Regions from separate parts of the Photobacterium sp. DNB22_13_2 genome, predicted to be linked through region 2. Evidence: predicted binding sites of a transcription regulator. Region 2 holds the regulator's gene; each other region holds the start of a gene.
The links. Region 2 encodes CRP, which controls carbon source genes, mostly activating them, when cyclic AMP is high. Its sites were predicted from a motif close to TGTGANNNNNNTCACA; they were not measured.
Positions count from the first base shown of each region.

Region 1: the regulator CRP is predicted to act here: its motif matches at 2,557-2,572, upstream of mlc (sugar metabolism global transcriptional regulator Mlc).
Region 3: the regulator CRP is predicted to act here: its motif matches at 1,735-1,750, upstream of ACVA58_RS03755 (CidA/LrgA family protein).

Region 1 is NZ_JBNNXU010000001.1:280,172-284,920, reverse strand. It holds gene ACVA58_RS01220 (hydrogenase expression protein HypA) at 1-1,556, opposite strand, end outside; gene queE (7-carboxy-7-deazaguanine synthase QueE) at 1,730-2,410, opposite strand; gene mlc (sugar metabolism global transcriptional regulator Mlc) at 2,664-3,878, shown strand; gene ACVA58_RS01205 (LON peptidase substrate-binding domain-containing protein) at 3,953-4,519, opposite strand; gene bioA (adenosylmethionine--8-amino-7-oxononanoate transaminase) at 4,638-4,749, opposite strand, start outside.
Region 2 is NZ_JBNNXU010000011.1:49,205-53,953, forward strand. It holds gene ACVA58_RS16400 (hydrolase) at 1-736, shown strand, start outside; gene ACVA58_RS16405 (YheU family protein) at 880-1,101, shown strand; gene ACVA58_RS16410 (phosphoribulokinase) at 1,207-2,076, shown strand; gene ACVA58_RS16415 (OsmC family protein) at 2,236-2,640, opposite strand; gene crp (cAMP-activated global transcriptional regulator CRP) at 2,912-3,544, shown strand; gene ACVA58_RS16425 (hypothetical protein) at 3,731-3,919, shown strand; gene ACVA58_RS16430 (2-oxoadipate dioxygenase/decarboxylase family protein) at 4,013-4,749, opposite strand, start outside.
Region 3 is NZ_JBNNXU010000002.1:122,829-127,577, forward strand. It holds gene sbcB (exodeoxyribonuclease I) at 1-932, shown strand, start outside; gene ACVA58_RS03750 (winged helix-turn-helix domain-containing protein) at 1,147-1,692, shown strand; gene ACVA58_RS03755 (CidA/LrgA family protein) at 1,799-2,140, shown strand; gene ACVA58_RS03760 (CidB/LrgB family autolysis modulator) at 2,137-2,817, shown strand; gene cdd (cytidine deaminase) at 3,007-3,894, shown strand; gene ACVA58_RS03770 (DMT family transporter) at 4,029-4,749, shown strand, end outside.

The DNA of each region.
Region 1 (4,749 bases), on a different contig from region 2:
ACTTGCTTAATCACATCAGGAATATCAAAGCGAATGACTGACTTTCCAGAAACCGTTGTCGGTGCCCATACCCCGGTGTCTTGGATTGTCCATTCGTTGGCGGCAATTCTGCTCCAGTAACGTACCGTGAAAAAGTCATCTTCGATAAATTCAGCAATGATATTTTCAGTGAGATTGAAGCCGTTGATTTGATCCGAGGATAGGGCAATGTCGAATACTGGCGTTCTGACGTCACTCAGTGCTGTGAAAGCCGCATCAGGTGTCAGTACTGGGTATACGCGACAGGTGTTTTTGTCGTTGGTGTTGTCACACAGTAAATAGGTTTCACTTTCAGGTCGCCAGGAGAAATAAAACCCAGAAGCGCCATCAGAGAACGTGGCTTCGGATTTGATATATCGGGTCAGAAAATGGTTTTCTCGGCTCGACAAAAAATCATGCATTTTTTTGTCTGCTAGCGAGTAAACTTGTGCCTCCAGTGTGACGCCTAACTTATCATCAATGTTTAGGGCCGCATCAGTCATCAGTGCATTGCGGTCAGTGGCAAACTGCACTTTTAGATAACTGAATAGTCCTACCCAGCCTTGGTTGGTTAAAACCTGTGAGCGGATATCTTCAGAACCGAAGCTGGTCGAGTTACTGAGGTAAGAGAAGATGATATCGAGGGCGATATCTTCGCCGCCATCTTTTTTCCATCTAAATTCATTGATTTGTGTTTCGCTGCCATCGTAGGACGTATTGTTGGTCAAAATCCCTTTGCCAGTGTTTCCTTCAAAAGTATTAATGGTCCAGTAGCCGTCATCGAGAATGGCCATGATGTTGGCAAGAGCTGCTGACTGTTCAGTAATAAAACGTTCAATACGACCGTCAGTCATGGTCTTAACGATAGTTAGGCTCATCAAGTCTTTCAGCGATAGTCCTTGTACCCCAATTTTGGGTAGTAAGGTATCACGGATATCGATGGATAATTTATTGATGTCTTCTAAAGCGAGGGAAACTTTACCTTGTGGGGCGTCTTGAAATACCTCGGTGAAAATTCCCCAGCTTTCGTCTGCGGCGACACGTTTAGCAAAAGCGAAGAAGGTGAGGGTGGATTCCAGCGAAACCGCGAGCCGTTCAACGGCAAGTGGTGTAAGGAAAAGTCCTTCAGGAATCGTTTCACCAACCGTAAACTCTGGTACACCGTCTAGATCGATCAACAAAACGGCGTTGATCCGAAATGAAGTGCCAGCATCAAGTTCGTATATACCATCACCTTTGTCCTCGAACCGGGTTATTTCGATAGAATCAAAAATTTTGCCTTTGTCGTCCAACCAAATGGCGGCAAAATTTTGCTCTGTTAAGTTCTGGACAGCATTGGCATAGGCCGGCTGAATTAAAGAAAAACTTTGTTGGTAGGCGAGCTCCATACCGTCAGGAGCATCGACCGAGACGGTAAAGGTGTTTGATACTGGAGCCGGTGTACCTGCGACAGGCTGAGCGGTATCACTGCCGCCTCCACAGGCGACAAGCAGCAGACTGCTGATAAACAGCAGGGTATATCCCATATAACTGCGCATATTAAATTCCCCAACAGGTCATGAATCTTTTATTGGTATTTGTTTTCTGCTGAGTATAGATAGGACAAAAAGGTGCAAAGTTAAGAAAGGAGATGGGTCTCGGATATTGAGCGGTTGTCCTGAAAATAAGACAGCCGCTCGTGGAGCTAAAATGTGAGGTAGTTTAGTGCGAGTTATGCAATAGCTAAGTATTTGTGGGTTTGGATCGATAGGCGCCAGTTGCGTTTGATACAAGTATCGATGCATAGCTCCGTCGCTCTTGGCTTCTGGCTGATCGGTTGCAACGCAATTTCTACACCGGTTTTGAGTTGCTTGCCGACAAGCAGTTCATCAAGTTGCTCAATATCTTTTTGGGTTCCGACGGGATGCTTGATTTCATTGGCTCGCTCAAGCGCACTCGCAATAACAGGAAGCTTGGCTTTCATGTTAATCTTCGGAGATACGGTGACCCAAGTGTTTTCCGTTACTTGTACTTCGGATGTACCGCTGGTTTCAATTTGGCAACGGAAGCCAGCTTGTTCCAGCGCTGTGGTTAGCGGCAGCAAGTCATAGATACAAGGCTCACCACCGGTGATGACTACATGCTTGGCGGTGTACTGTTGCTCTGTGAGCAAATTGACGATGCCCTGGGCATCTAGCTCAGTCCAGATAGGTGAATCCCCCGTCTTTGCCATGACGTCGGCAACAGAGCCATGATCTTGAGGCTCAGCACTCCAAGTTTGTTTGGTGTCACACCAGGCACAGCCGACAGGGCAGATCTGGAGCCTAACAAAAATGGCTGGCACACCGGTAAATACGCCTTCACCTTGGATAGTTTCAAAGACTTCGTTAATTTTGTACACCGTTAACCTCATGGTGGGGGATTTTCGCGACCGGTAATTATCGCAAAATTGCAGCGGGCTGTCTTTAAATAGGTTAATTTTTGCAGTTAAAAAAAAGGTAATATTTTTGCGGTATAATGAGAGCTAGGGCAAAAATTGCGGTGTTTTTCATAATTCGCCGTGACCGTTGTCACGGACTTAACATATTCGACTTCACAATTACTTCGCAAAGTAAAAAAATTAAAATGTATATTAAATAATGACAGATTTTTTCGGGAGTTTAGGCATGTATGTCGCTCAGCCAGGTCATATCGACCATATCAAAAGAAATAATGCCGGCAGCGTTTACAAGCTTATTGACTTGTTTGGCCCAATCTCCCGCATTGAGCTTTCCAAGCGTAGCCAATTAGCGCCTGCAAGTATAACCAAAATCACTCGTGAGTTGATTGAAGCTCACCTGATCAAAGAAACTGCGATTCAGGAATCGTCCAGCCGAGGTCGGCCTGCCGTAGGCTTGGTGCCGTCCAATGAAGGTTGGCAGTTTATGTCTCTTCGTTTAGGACGGGGCTACCTGACTATTGCGCTACATGAGTTGGGTGGAGATATCTTGGTTGAAGAGCGTCAAGATATAGATGTACTTCATCAAGATGAAGTAATGAAAAAGCTCATCGCTGAAATTCATACCTTTTTCGCCAACCATGTGAGTGAACTCGATCGCATTACTGCTATCGCGGTGACCTTGCCGGGGCTGGTGAATTCTTCGACCGGTACGATTATTCAGATGCCGCACTATGATGTCCATAACCTTGAACTAGGGCCGGCGATACATCAAGCGACGGGATTACCGGTCTTTATCGGTAATGACACCCGCTCGTGGGCGCTCGCTGAAAAGTTGTTTGGTAATTCGCGTGATGTCGCTAATTCCATTTTGATTTCTATTCATCACGGCGTAGGTGCAGGGATCGTACTTGATAATGTGGTCTTGAAAGGAAGGATCGGTAATGTCGGTGAACTTGGCCATATTCAAATTAAACCTTACGGTAAACGCTGTTACTGCGGTAACCATGGTTGTTTGGAAACGGTGGCGAGCCTAAAGGCCGTTATCGAGCAAGTCGAACAGCGTTTGCGTGAGGGCCACCCTTCATCACTGCATGGTAAGACCCTGACAATTGAACGCATTTGTGATGCTGCGATGGCAGGAGATACCTTGGCAAGGCAAGTGATTGTTGAATTGGGGCATCATTTGGGGCAGGCCATTGCCATTATGGTGAATTTGTTTAACCCGGAAAAGATCCTTCTCGGCGGTGAATTCAACCGGGCGAAAGACATTCTGTATCCGGCGATTATGGAGTGTGTCCGTAATCAGTCATTACCGGTTTACAACCGTGATTTAGTTATCGAGCAAAGCTCGTTTTATACCCAGGCGACAATGCCAGGTGCGGCCTTGGTCAAACAGGCGATGTATGATGGCCACTTGCTGATGAAGTTGATTGAAGGTTAATTGCTTCGGGTGAAGTCATCATGTCTTTGTAAAAATTCACATCCACAGACATGTGCTTACATATTGTTATTAGCCTAGCAGTCTCTATTCAGTTGTTCGTCAATGACATTGTGCAGAAATGACAGTGCTGCACGGTGGTCATTGCGACTCATGAACCATTGCTTCTGATTGGTTTCCAGAGGCAACAATTCAAGCCAGCGTTGGCATACCCAAGTCATATCATTGTAATCGGGTAGAGGATAGTTCTCTGCATGTTCAGGGTATTCTTCAAATAGTGCTTTTAAGCTATTTGAAATATCCCGATCGACAAACTTGATCTGGCTCGGGGTCCAATTGCTCATCGGTGTGACATCGCCAAACCGTAAGCCATCTTCTTCCTGCCAATGTTTGTTGATTAAAAACTTTTCAACTCCTCTTACGGTTACACCGAGTAGTCCATCGGGGAGTTGCTCAAAATCCGTAATGATCGCTCGGGTTCCGAAATGGCAGAGTGTCGTTTCATCTTTCATACAGAGTCCGAAACCGTTGCCGTCACCCATAGCCAGCTTGACTAACCGGGTATAGCGCGGTTCGAAGATCTTCAGTTTACTAATCCCACCAGGTAGTAGGTATATCTGTAACGGAAATAGTGGTAATTGCATAGTTCTAGCCTTACTGACGTTATTCATTATAAATACGAGCCAACCATAAGTTGGGATTGCTATAACGTTCAGGAAAAGTATAAGCAGACAATCATTAGATGTTGTCTGCTTTTCGATACTACTTAAGTGCTAGCTTGATAGCCGAAGTGAGCTGGCTAAGTTGTTGTTGATTAATGATAAATGGAGGCATTATGTAGACAAGTGTGCCAAAAGGGCGAATCCAGACGCCA
Region 2 (4,749 bases):
GGCAACCCAGCAAGGCTGGCTCGGGGTGATGATGCACTTTCGCGGCTGTAGCGGCGAGATGAACCGCAAGCCCCGCAGTTACCACTCGGGCGAAACCAGTGACGCGCGATTTTTTCTCCAGTGGCTGCGCCAGTTACTACCCACCCAACCTTTCTTTGCCGTCGGTGTATCACTCGGAGGCAACATGCTGGTCAACTACCTGGCCGAAAATGGCGAGCACTCAGAGATCAGTGCCGCTCAAGTTATTTCCCCGCCGCTGGATTTAGCCGCTTGCTCGGAGCGGATCCAGCAAGGGTTTTCCAAAGTCTACCAGCAATACCTGCTTGGCTCGATGAAGCGCAACCTCAGTAGGAAGATTGCCGCTTTGCCCGATGCAATGCCCATTACCCGTGATGATATTGAGCAGCTAGACACCTTGTGGCAGTTCGACGAACTTGTCACCGCTCCCCTGCACGGTTTCAGAGATGCCACCGATTACTATCAACGCTGTAGCGGATTGCCACGCCTGAGTGAGGTGAAGATTCCATTACGCGTGATCCACGCTAAAGACGATCCCTTCATGACTGAAGCGGTCATTCCTACCATACCACTGCCACCGCACATTCAATACGACCTGTACCAGAAAGGTGGCCATGTCGGATTTGTCACAGGCTCATGGCACCAACCGGACTTCTGGCTGGAGAAGACGGTACCGGAGTGGTTTAAACAGGCGATAGGCGATGAAAAGAATCTGTAAAGCCCACTCGCGGTAAAGCTTCTGCCCTATGCGCTCTCTAGGGCCATTAGCCGCTGGCTACTGGCCAAGTACTTTCCCCCTCTACAACTGATACATTTGCCAATATAATTGCCCTAACCGTTCGCAACAGATAACCCTTAACTATGAATATCCCATGGCAAGACATTGACTCCGATACCCTGACCAACCTGATAGAGCATTTTGTACTGCGCGAAGGCACCGACTACGGCGAGCGTGAGCTATCGATGGCCGCCAAGGTTGATCGGGTACGTCAGCAGTTAGAAAACGGCGAAGCTGTGATTGTTTACTCCGAACTGCATGAGACCATCGACATCAAATCCAAGCGCCAACTGGGGCAAAGTTAACCCTGCGTAAACTCTGTAGACCCAGCATTTTTGACATCCCGGCTTGACCTTAACGCCCAGCCCTGTTAATAACTCTTTCCGTTAATGTTAACGACAGGGTTTGTCATGTCTGCAAAACATCCGATTATTGCAGTAACAGGGTCCTCGGGAGCGGGTACCTCTACCACCTCCGAAGCATTCCGTAAGATGTTCAATATGATGAGCATCAATGCTGCTTGGCTTGAAGGCGACAGTTTCCACCGGTTTACCCGACCGGAGATGGACGTCGAGATCCGCAAAGCCAAAGAGCAAGGCCGTCATATCAGTTATTTCGGCCCCCAAGCCAACGATTTCCCGTTGCTAGAGACGTTTTTCCGCCAGTACGGTGAAGACGGTAGCGGCCAGTTCCGCCGTTACCTGCACACATTCGACGAAGCCGTGCCCTACAACCTAATGCCTGGGACCTTCACACCTTGGCAGACTCTACCGGAAAATACCGACCTATTGTTCTATGAAGGTCTACACGGCGGTGTGGTCGATGGTGAGGTCAATGCCGCCCAGCATGTTGATTTGCTAATCGGTATGGTACCGATCGTCAACCTGGAATGGATCCAGAAAATAGTCCGGGATACCCGGGATCGTGGCCACTCCCGTGAGGCGGTAATGGAATCTATTGTGCGCTCGATGGATGACTACCTGAATTACATCACCCCGCAGTTCTCCCGTACCCACATCAACTTCCAGCGGGTACCGACAGTCGATACCTCCAACCCGTTCAGTGCCAAGGCAATTCCAAGTCTGGACGAAAGCTTTGTGGTGATCCGCTTCCGCGGGATCAAGAAAGTTGATTTCCCTTACTTGCTGTCGATGATCCAAGGGTCGTTTATGTCGCGCCACAACACCTTGGTAGTGCCCGGCGGAAAAATGAGTTTTGCGATGGAATTGATCATGCGGCCACTTATCCAACAGCTGATTGATACAGGGAAAATCGGATAGTCCAAGGTTATATAAATGAAGTAGCGAGAGCTGATTAGCTACTCGCTACTTAGAGTTTTATGGGGTCCTGAGTCCTGCCCCCCCTAAAGACCTAAAAAAATATCGCGCTCTTTCGCTCTGCCTGCTTTTCCTAGGAACTAGGATTCCGTCTCCAAGCGCTTACTCTTCTATCACCTCATATGAGTGAGTCATCTCGACCCCTTCACCTAGCATAAGGCACACTGAGCAGTATTTTTCCAACGAGTCGGCCACAGTTTTTGCCACAACGGCTTCATCCAGGTTTTCACCTGTCACCACAAAATGCAAATTAGCGGTGGTAAAAATACGTGGTGCCTGCTCGCGGCGAACCGAATTGATTTGCGCTTCGCAACCGGTGATTTTCTGCCCGGCAGATTTAAGCCCATCCACCACATCTACCGAACTACACCCACCCGCAGCCATCAGTACCAGCTCCATTGGGCTCGGTGCTTTTTCGCCACCATTGCCATCCATCACCACGCTGTGGCCGGAATTTGACTGCCCTAGAAAGGTCATATTTTCGACCCATTTCACTCGTGATTGCATTGGTTTCTCCTTACAACTTATAGAGGGTTTCGGCACAATCTAGCAACTGTGTGATCATGTGCACACTTATGACTACAAAATGGCCATTTCACATAGATCAATATCAAGAAAAGCGCGCCGAAAAAAGATAAAATCTGAACTAATTATTCACGTGAGCTTGCAGCCCAGCGGTTGACTGAATATCCTAAACGACGAGCTAATTATGATTAGGCCCAGCCACATTTTTAATGGACGTCGTTGTTGGGCAACAAACGCAGAGGAAGTTAGTAATATGGTTCCAGGTAAACCTCAAACAGATCCAACTCTAGAGTGGTTTCTTTCCCATTGCCACATTCATAAATACCCTTCAAAGAGTACTTTGATCCATGCGGGTGAAAAAGCGGAAACGCTCTATTACATCGTAAAAGGTTCTGTTGCGGTCCTGATCAAGGATGAAGAAGGTAAGGAAATGATCCTGTCTTACCTAAACCAAGGTGACTTCATCGGTGAGTTAGGCCTATTCGAAGAAGGCCAAGAGCGTACCGCTTGGGTTCGAGCTAAGACCCCTTGTGAAGTTGCAGAAATTTCTTTCAAGAAGTTCCGCCAGCTTATCCAAGTTAACCCAGATATCCTGATGCGCCTTTCTGCGCAAATGGCAAGCCGCCTTCAGGTGACTAGCCAGAAAGTCGGTGACTTGGCATTCCTGGATGTAACAGGCCGTATCGCGCAGACACTATTGAACCTGGCTAAACAGCCAGATGCAATGACTCACCCAGACGGTATGCAAATCAAGATCACCCGTCAGGAAATCGGCCAGATCGTTGGTTGTTCCCGTGAGACTGTTGGTCGTATCTTGAAGATGCTAGAAGAGCAGAACCTGATTTCTGCCCATGGTAAAACTATCGTTGTTTACGGCACACGCTAAACAACCCAGTTTACTAACAGATACTCAAAAAGCCGCACTATGCGGCTTTTTTTATTGCCCATCACGCCCACTTTCATACTTACAGGGCATTACTGTCTACTCCATCACTCTTTTTGTTCTTGTATCTACGCAACTTAGTGCTACATTGTGCATATCAATCCTCATCACCTGTAATGGAATACCGGTATGGACATCGAACGCTTTTCACCACATCGCTCCCACCACATCCAGCGTGGAGTCATTTCGCCGCTACCCGATACCGTTGAGTTGACAGGTTTCAGTGACAGCCGCCACTACCTTGAGCAACATGAGAAGGTGAAACGCCATACACCGGAGTCCCAACTGGGGTATCCACTCGATAGCCTCAAGCACTAAATCCAGACACATGAAAACGCCTGTGACCGCATTAGCCACAGGCGCTTACATTATGCAGACTAGATCGCCTGACTTCAGACAGGTTACTCTGATTTAGCTGGCATCCGTACTTTCGAAGATCTTATCTGCCGACGCCTCGACAAAGCCGGTATACAGCTCACCGTCATCTTTCGGATAGCGCTTGGCAAACTCATAGAACCCGCCCGGTATGCTATGAACGCCATCGAGAAACCCAACCTCAACTCTATCAGCCATGGTCGATGACTGTTCAAGCATCACCTCGGGGCTACCTTTAACATCACCGCCAGCGCTGTTGATCTCAAACCCGTTGTGGCGCAGCAAGTGATTGACCTCAGCCACCTCGGTAAACTGCTCCAGCTGGTTCAGGCTAACAGTAAAGTGGTTGGCACCAAAACCATGGGCGGCTAACCAGCCAGCATATTCGCTTTCTGCCGCCAGCAACTCATAGGTCGCATAGTCCAGATCCCACAACCGCCCGCCATAGAGGAAGGCAGGATCTCGCATGGCCTGCTCAGGCACCTGTTCGACCAGTTCCCTGACCGTCTGCTGCAACAGCGAGCTAAACTGACCCACCATCAGCTCACTGATAAACACTTTGGGTGCCAATGGGTTCGGATGCTCGAAATGTTCGGCATATAATTTCTTGGCTTCGAAATGATAGCGGCCACACGGCTTGTAGCCAATGGCAATGAACGGCGCCGCCAGTCGATCAAGCCCGACCTTCGGTAGGTTAAATGTTCGCAGCGCAATATGATCATTAAGCAGCGGCTCTTCTTCGGTCAGCAGATCATGAACCTGAGCGGCTGATG
Region 3 (4,749 bases), on a different contig from region 2:
TTGAAAACCTATCTGTTGCCAACGGTATCGAACACGCCAATGCGCACGATGCGATGGCAGATGTATACGCGACCATTGAACTAGCAAAAATCATCAAGCAAAATCAGCCTAAGCTGTTTGATTACTTCTTTAAGCTACGTAACAAGCGTAAGCTTCAAGAGCTGATTGATATCGTCGAAATGACACCGCTGATGCATGTGTCAGGTATGTTCGGTGTCGAGTGTGGCAATACCAGCTGGATTGTACCGATGGCATGGCACCCTGATAACAAAAACGCGGTTATAACGGTGAATCTGGCAATGGATCCTACCCCGCTACTCGAGCTCTCTGCCGATGAGTTGCGTGAGCGTCTGTACACCAAACGAGCAGACCTTGGCCCTGACGAACAACCAGTACCACTTAAACTTATTCATCTTAATAAGTGTCCGGTACTTGCTCCGGCGAAAACCCTCCGCGCTGAAGATGCAGCTCGCATTGGTATCGACCGTGAAGCTTGTCTGAAAAACCTAGCGACGTTGAAAGCGCATCCGGAAGTCCGTGAGAAACTGCTGGCGATTTATAGCGTAGAGCGTGAGTTTGAGAAAAAAGACAATGTCGATGCCATGCTTTATGACGGCTTCTTCTCTAACGCCGATCGCTCGACCATTGATATCATCCAGAAAACGCCAGAAGCCGAGCTCGGCAAGCTGGAATTGAATGTTAGTGATAAGCGTATCAAGCCGCTGCTGTTCCGCTACCGTGCCCGTAACTACCCAATGACGCTGGATTTCCAAGAGCAACAACAGTGGAAGCACCACTGTCAGGACTTCTTTGAAGAAAACCTGCCAAGTTACATGGAAAACCTCGAAGCGGTTGCCATGGAGCACCAGTCGAACGAGAAGAAGATGAAGATCTTAAAAGCTGTCTACGATTACGTACAAACACTTGTATAAATTACGACAGTTCATCGGTGCTTTATTGAACAGATAACTTACTGATATAGAAACATAAATTTACAGCCCCTTGCGCTCATCCAGACAAGGGGCTTTTTATCATCTATGATTCTTTGTTGTGAGATTGCGCAACTGGGCATGAGCACCAACACTAAATAGTGAAGGATTTTAAATTGTCATTCATGGATTCGAAGGGCGAATTGTAGTGATTGATATGACAACACAATCTTTAACACGCTGTTTTCGGTTCCCAGATGTCGACTTTGAGCCAGACGTACACTTGCTGGTTTGGCGAGACAAAACAGAAACACCGCTCACGTTGCATGAGTCTCGGTTACTCGAGGCACTTTGCTATTGTGCCGGTGAAGTGATCAGCCATGAGCAATTACACAATAAAACCTTCAGCCAACTTGATCCTTATGAAGACGGCACCGGTCAACACTACGATCTTAATAATGTACTCAAACCTTTAGCGGCAAAGCTCATCCTGCAGGAAAAAATGGCTATCCCGATCGAAGTGGTCCCCCATTATGGTTTTAGGGTGCCATTGCCTGAGAAAACCTGTCGACTGCCCCACGAACCAGAAAAAGCGGAAGATCAAGACCAAGCTCCCCCTCCGAGCCCAGACAATGAAGAGGACGAATTTAGCTCTGCCACCGAAGAGATAGTCAAAACCAGTACGGTGCATAAAATATCTGTCGCCATACTGGCATTAATCGCAGCGGGTATCATTACCGCGTCATTCCTCGATTATTTATGAAGAATTAACTCTTTTTGAAGCATTAAAGTCATGACAACTAAGTGTGGCTTAGATCACATTTATTTTGTATGATAAATGAGTTTCTTCTACCACCTCTGATGAGCTCATGGCATATCTACGATCTTTCTTTATTATTTTTGTCTGTCTATTGTTAGGCAAAGGCATTCAACACCTTACCGGTTTAGCCATCCCCGGTAGCATCATCGGCATGCTGATATTGTTCACCATTCTTTCTATGGGGCTTATTCCTGCCCACTGGGCAATGCAAGGCTGTCACCTTCTTATTCGCCATATGGCTTTATTGTTTGTCCCTGTTGGCATAGGGCTAATGAACTACCTCGACCTTCTTACCAATAACGCCCTTATCATCCTATTGAGCACTATTGGTAGTAGTGTGGTGGTCTTCGTCACCATAGGTTTGGCAACACATTATAAGGAAAAACAATGATCTGGCTGCTGACTACCTTGGTTGTGTTCTACACGGCCCGTTATATTTCCAAGCATATCCAGCATCCTATTGTTAATCCGCTTCTCATTTGCTTGCTGGTGATCATCCCGTTGTTAATATGGCTTGAAATTCCTTATGAAACCTATTTCGAGCAGAACAAATGGCTTAATGCTTTGCTTGAACCCGCAGTGGTTGCATTGGCTTTTCCTCTTTATGAGCAACTCAGTCAGATCCGCAAAAAATGGAAGGTGATTTTCTCTGTCTGTCTAATCGGTAGTTTGTTATCGATGATCACCGGTGCGGGCATCGCACTGATGCTAGGGGCTGATGCACAACTTACGGCATCAATTCTCCCTAAGTCAGTGACGACCCCTATCGCGATGGCCGTGGCAGAACAAGTTGGCGGACTCCCTTCAGTTGCCGCTATTATGGTTATTATTGCTGGGTTATTTGGTGCGGTATTGGGTTATCCCTTATTCCGCCTGATCGGTGTCAAAGCGCCAATCGCCAAGGGGCTAACCATGGGCACGGTCTCCCACGCATTGGGCACAGCAAAAGCGGCAGAAGAAAATTATCAGGAAGGCGCATTCAGCTCCTTGGCCTTGGTAATTTGTGGGGTGATCACATCGATTTTGGCCCCGCTATTGTTTCCACTCATCATGGCAGTATTTCGCTAAGATGTGCTAGTAATCGAATACAAAACTAAATAATTGATTATCTTCTATAATTTATTTATAACCTGTGTGACCCGACTCGCATTACTGCAAATGATGCAACGGTTGATTGTTAAGTGTGATCGAGATCACTCAATTATATAGTTACCAAGCCTACAATGTTTCTCCATACACAAGACGGAGTGAAAACTCATGCACACTAAAGTAATGGATGCTTTAGGCGCTCTACCCGCTGATCTGGCTTCTGCAATTAAACCTGTGCTAGAAGCTGAGAATTTCGATGCCACCTTAAACCCTGAGGTGTTTGCTCAGTTAATGTCGAAAACCAACATGACTGACAGTGAATTGCGTGTTGCATTACTTCCGCTTGCCGCTGCTTATTCTGTTGCACCTATCTCGAATTTCTATGTTGGCGCAATCGTCCGTGGTCAATCTGGCACGCTTTATTTCGGTGCCAACATGGAATTTGTCGGTGCTTGCCTTTCTCAAACGATTCACGCAGAACAATCCGCCATCAGCCATGCTTGGGTGAAAGGCGAAACCGGCATTTCTGATATTACCATTAATTACAGCCCTTGTGGCCACTGTCGCCAGTTCATGAACGAGCTAACAACAGCGAACGAATTGGTTGTTCAATTGCCAGAGCGTGCTGCAAAGTCACTGCAAGAGTACTTACCTGAATCTTTTGGTCCAGCCGACCTAAATGTAACTGATGCGCTACTGACTAAAGTTGATAATGGTATGGAAACTGAAGCATCAGAAGCCCTCATTCAGCAAGCTTGCCAAGCAGCTAACCGTGCGCATGCGCCTTACACCAAAAACTTCAGCGGTGTGGCACTGAAAGCAAAAGACGGTAAAACATTCATTGGTATGTACGCCGAGAATGCTGCCTTCAACCCTAGCCTTCCTCCGTTACAGGTGGCATTGGTTAACATGAACATGGCAGGTTACCCGCTTGCTGACATTGAAGAAGCGGCATTGGTTGAAAAAGCAGACAGCACAATCAGCCACCTCTCTGATACACAGACTACACTGGAAGCACTAAACCCTGATATTCCATTGTCTTATGTTGCTGCGTAAGCACAATGAAGATAAAAAACCGCCAATTGGCGGTTTTTTTGTATCTGTTGTCGCTTAGCGAACAGAAAGCGGTTTTCTCTTACCATGTGTAGGAGTATGATTTTCCAGATATAAACCCAATAAATATTAATTACATGTCTCATCAACACAACCCGGTTCAAGGGGCTAGCTGGATGGTCACTGCCGGCTTGGCTTTTGCTATAGTCAACAGCTTGGCACAGTACCTCAGTATGGTTTTACATCTTCCATCAACCACTGTTGCCCTATTCCAGTACTTCATTGCCTTAATTGCTATTTTCCCTTGGTTAAGAACCTTGGGTATTCGCAATGCACTGCGCACTCAACATTTTGGCCAACACTGTTTTCGCGTATTGCTAGCGGTAATCGGTATTCAACTGTGGCTTTGGGCGCTGGCCTATCCGGTGCCAATCTGGCAGGGTATCGCGCTACTTATGACCTCACCGCTGTTCGCTACGATTGGCGCGGGTATATTTCTGAAAGAAAATGTCGGCACTGCACGTTGGGTCGCGACAATTGCTGGTTTCTGCGGTGCAATGATCATCCTAGAACCTTGGGCAGAAGGTTTTAGCTGGGCAACGCTACTCCCGGTGGCAGCTGCATTCTTCTGGGCTTGTTACTCGCTCATGGTGAAGAAAATGTCATCCAGTGAGTCACCAACCACCATTGTGGTATACCTACTGATACTTATCACTCCGTATAACCTGTTCCTTGCCGTCCCTGAGTTTACACTGCCGCAAACAGGTTTAACTTGGATTCTGCTGGGTGGTGCGGGGTTATTAACTGCGTTGGCCCAATGGGCGATTGCCAAAGCCTATGCCGTCGCTGATGCCTCTT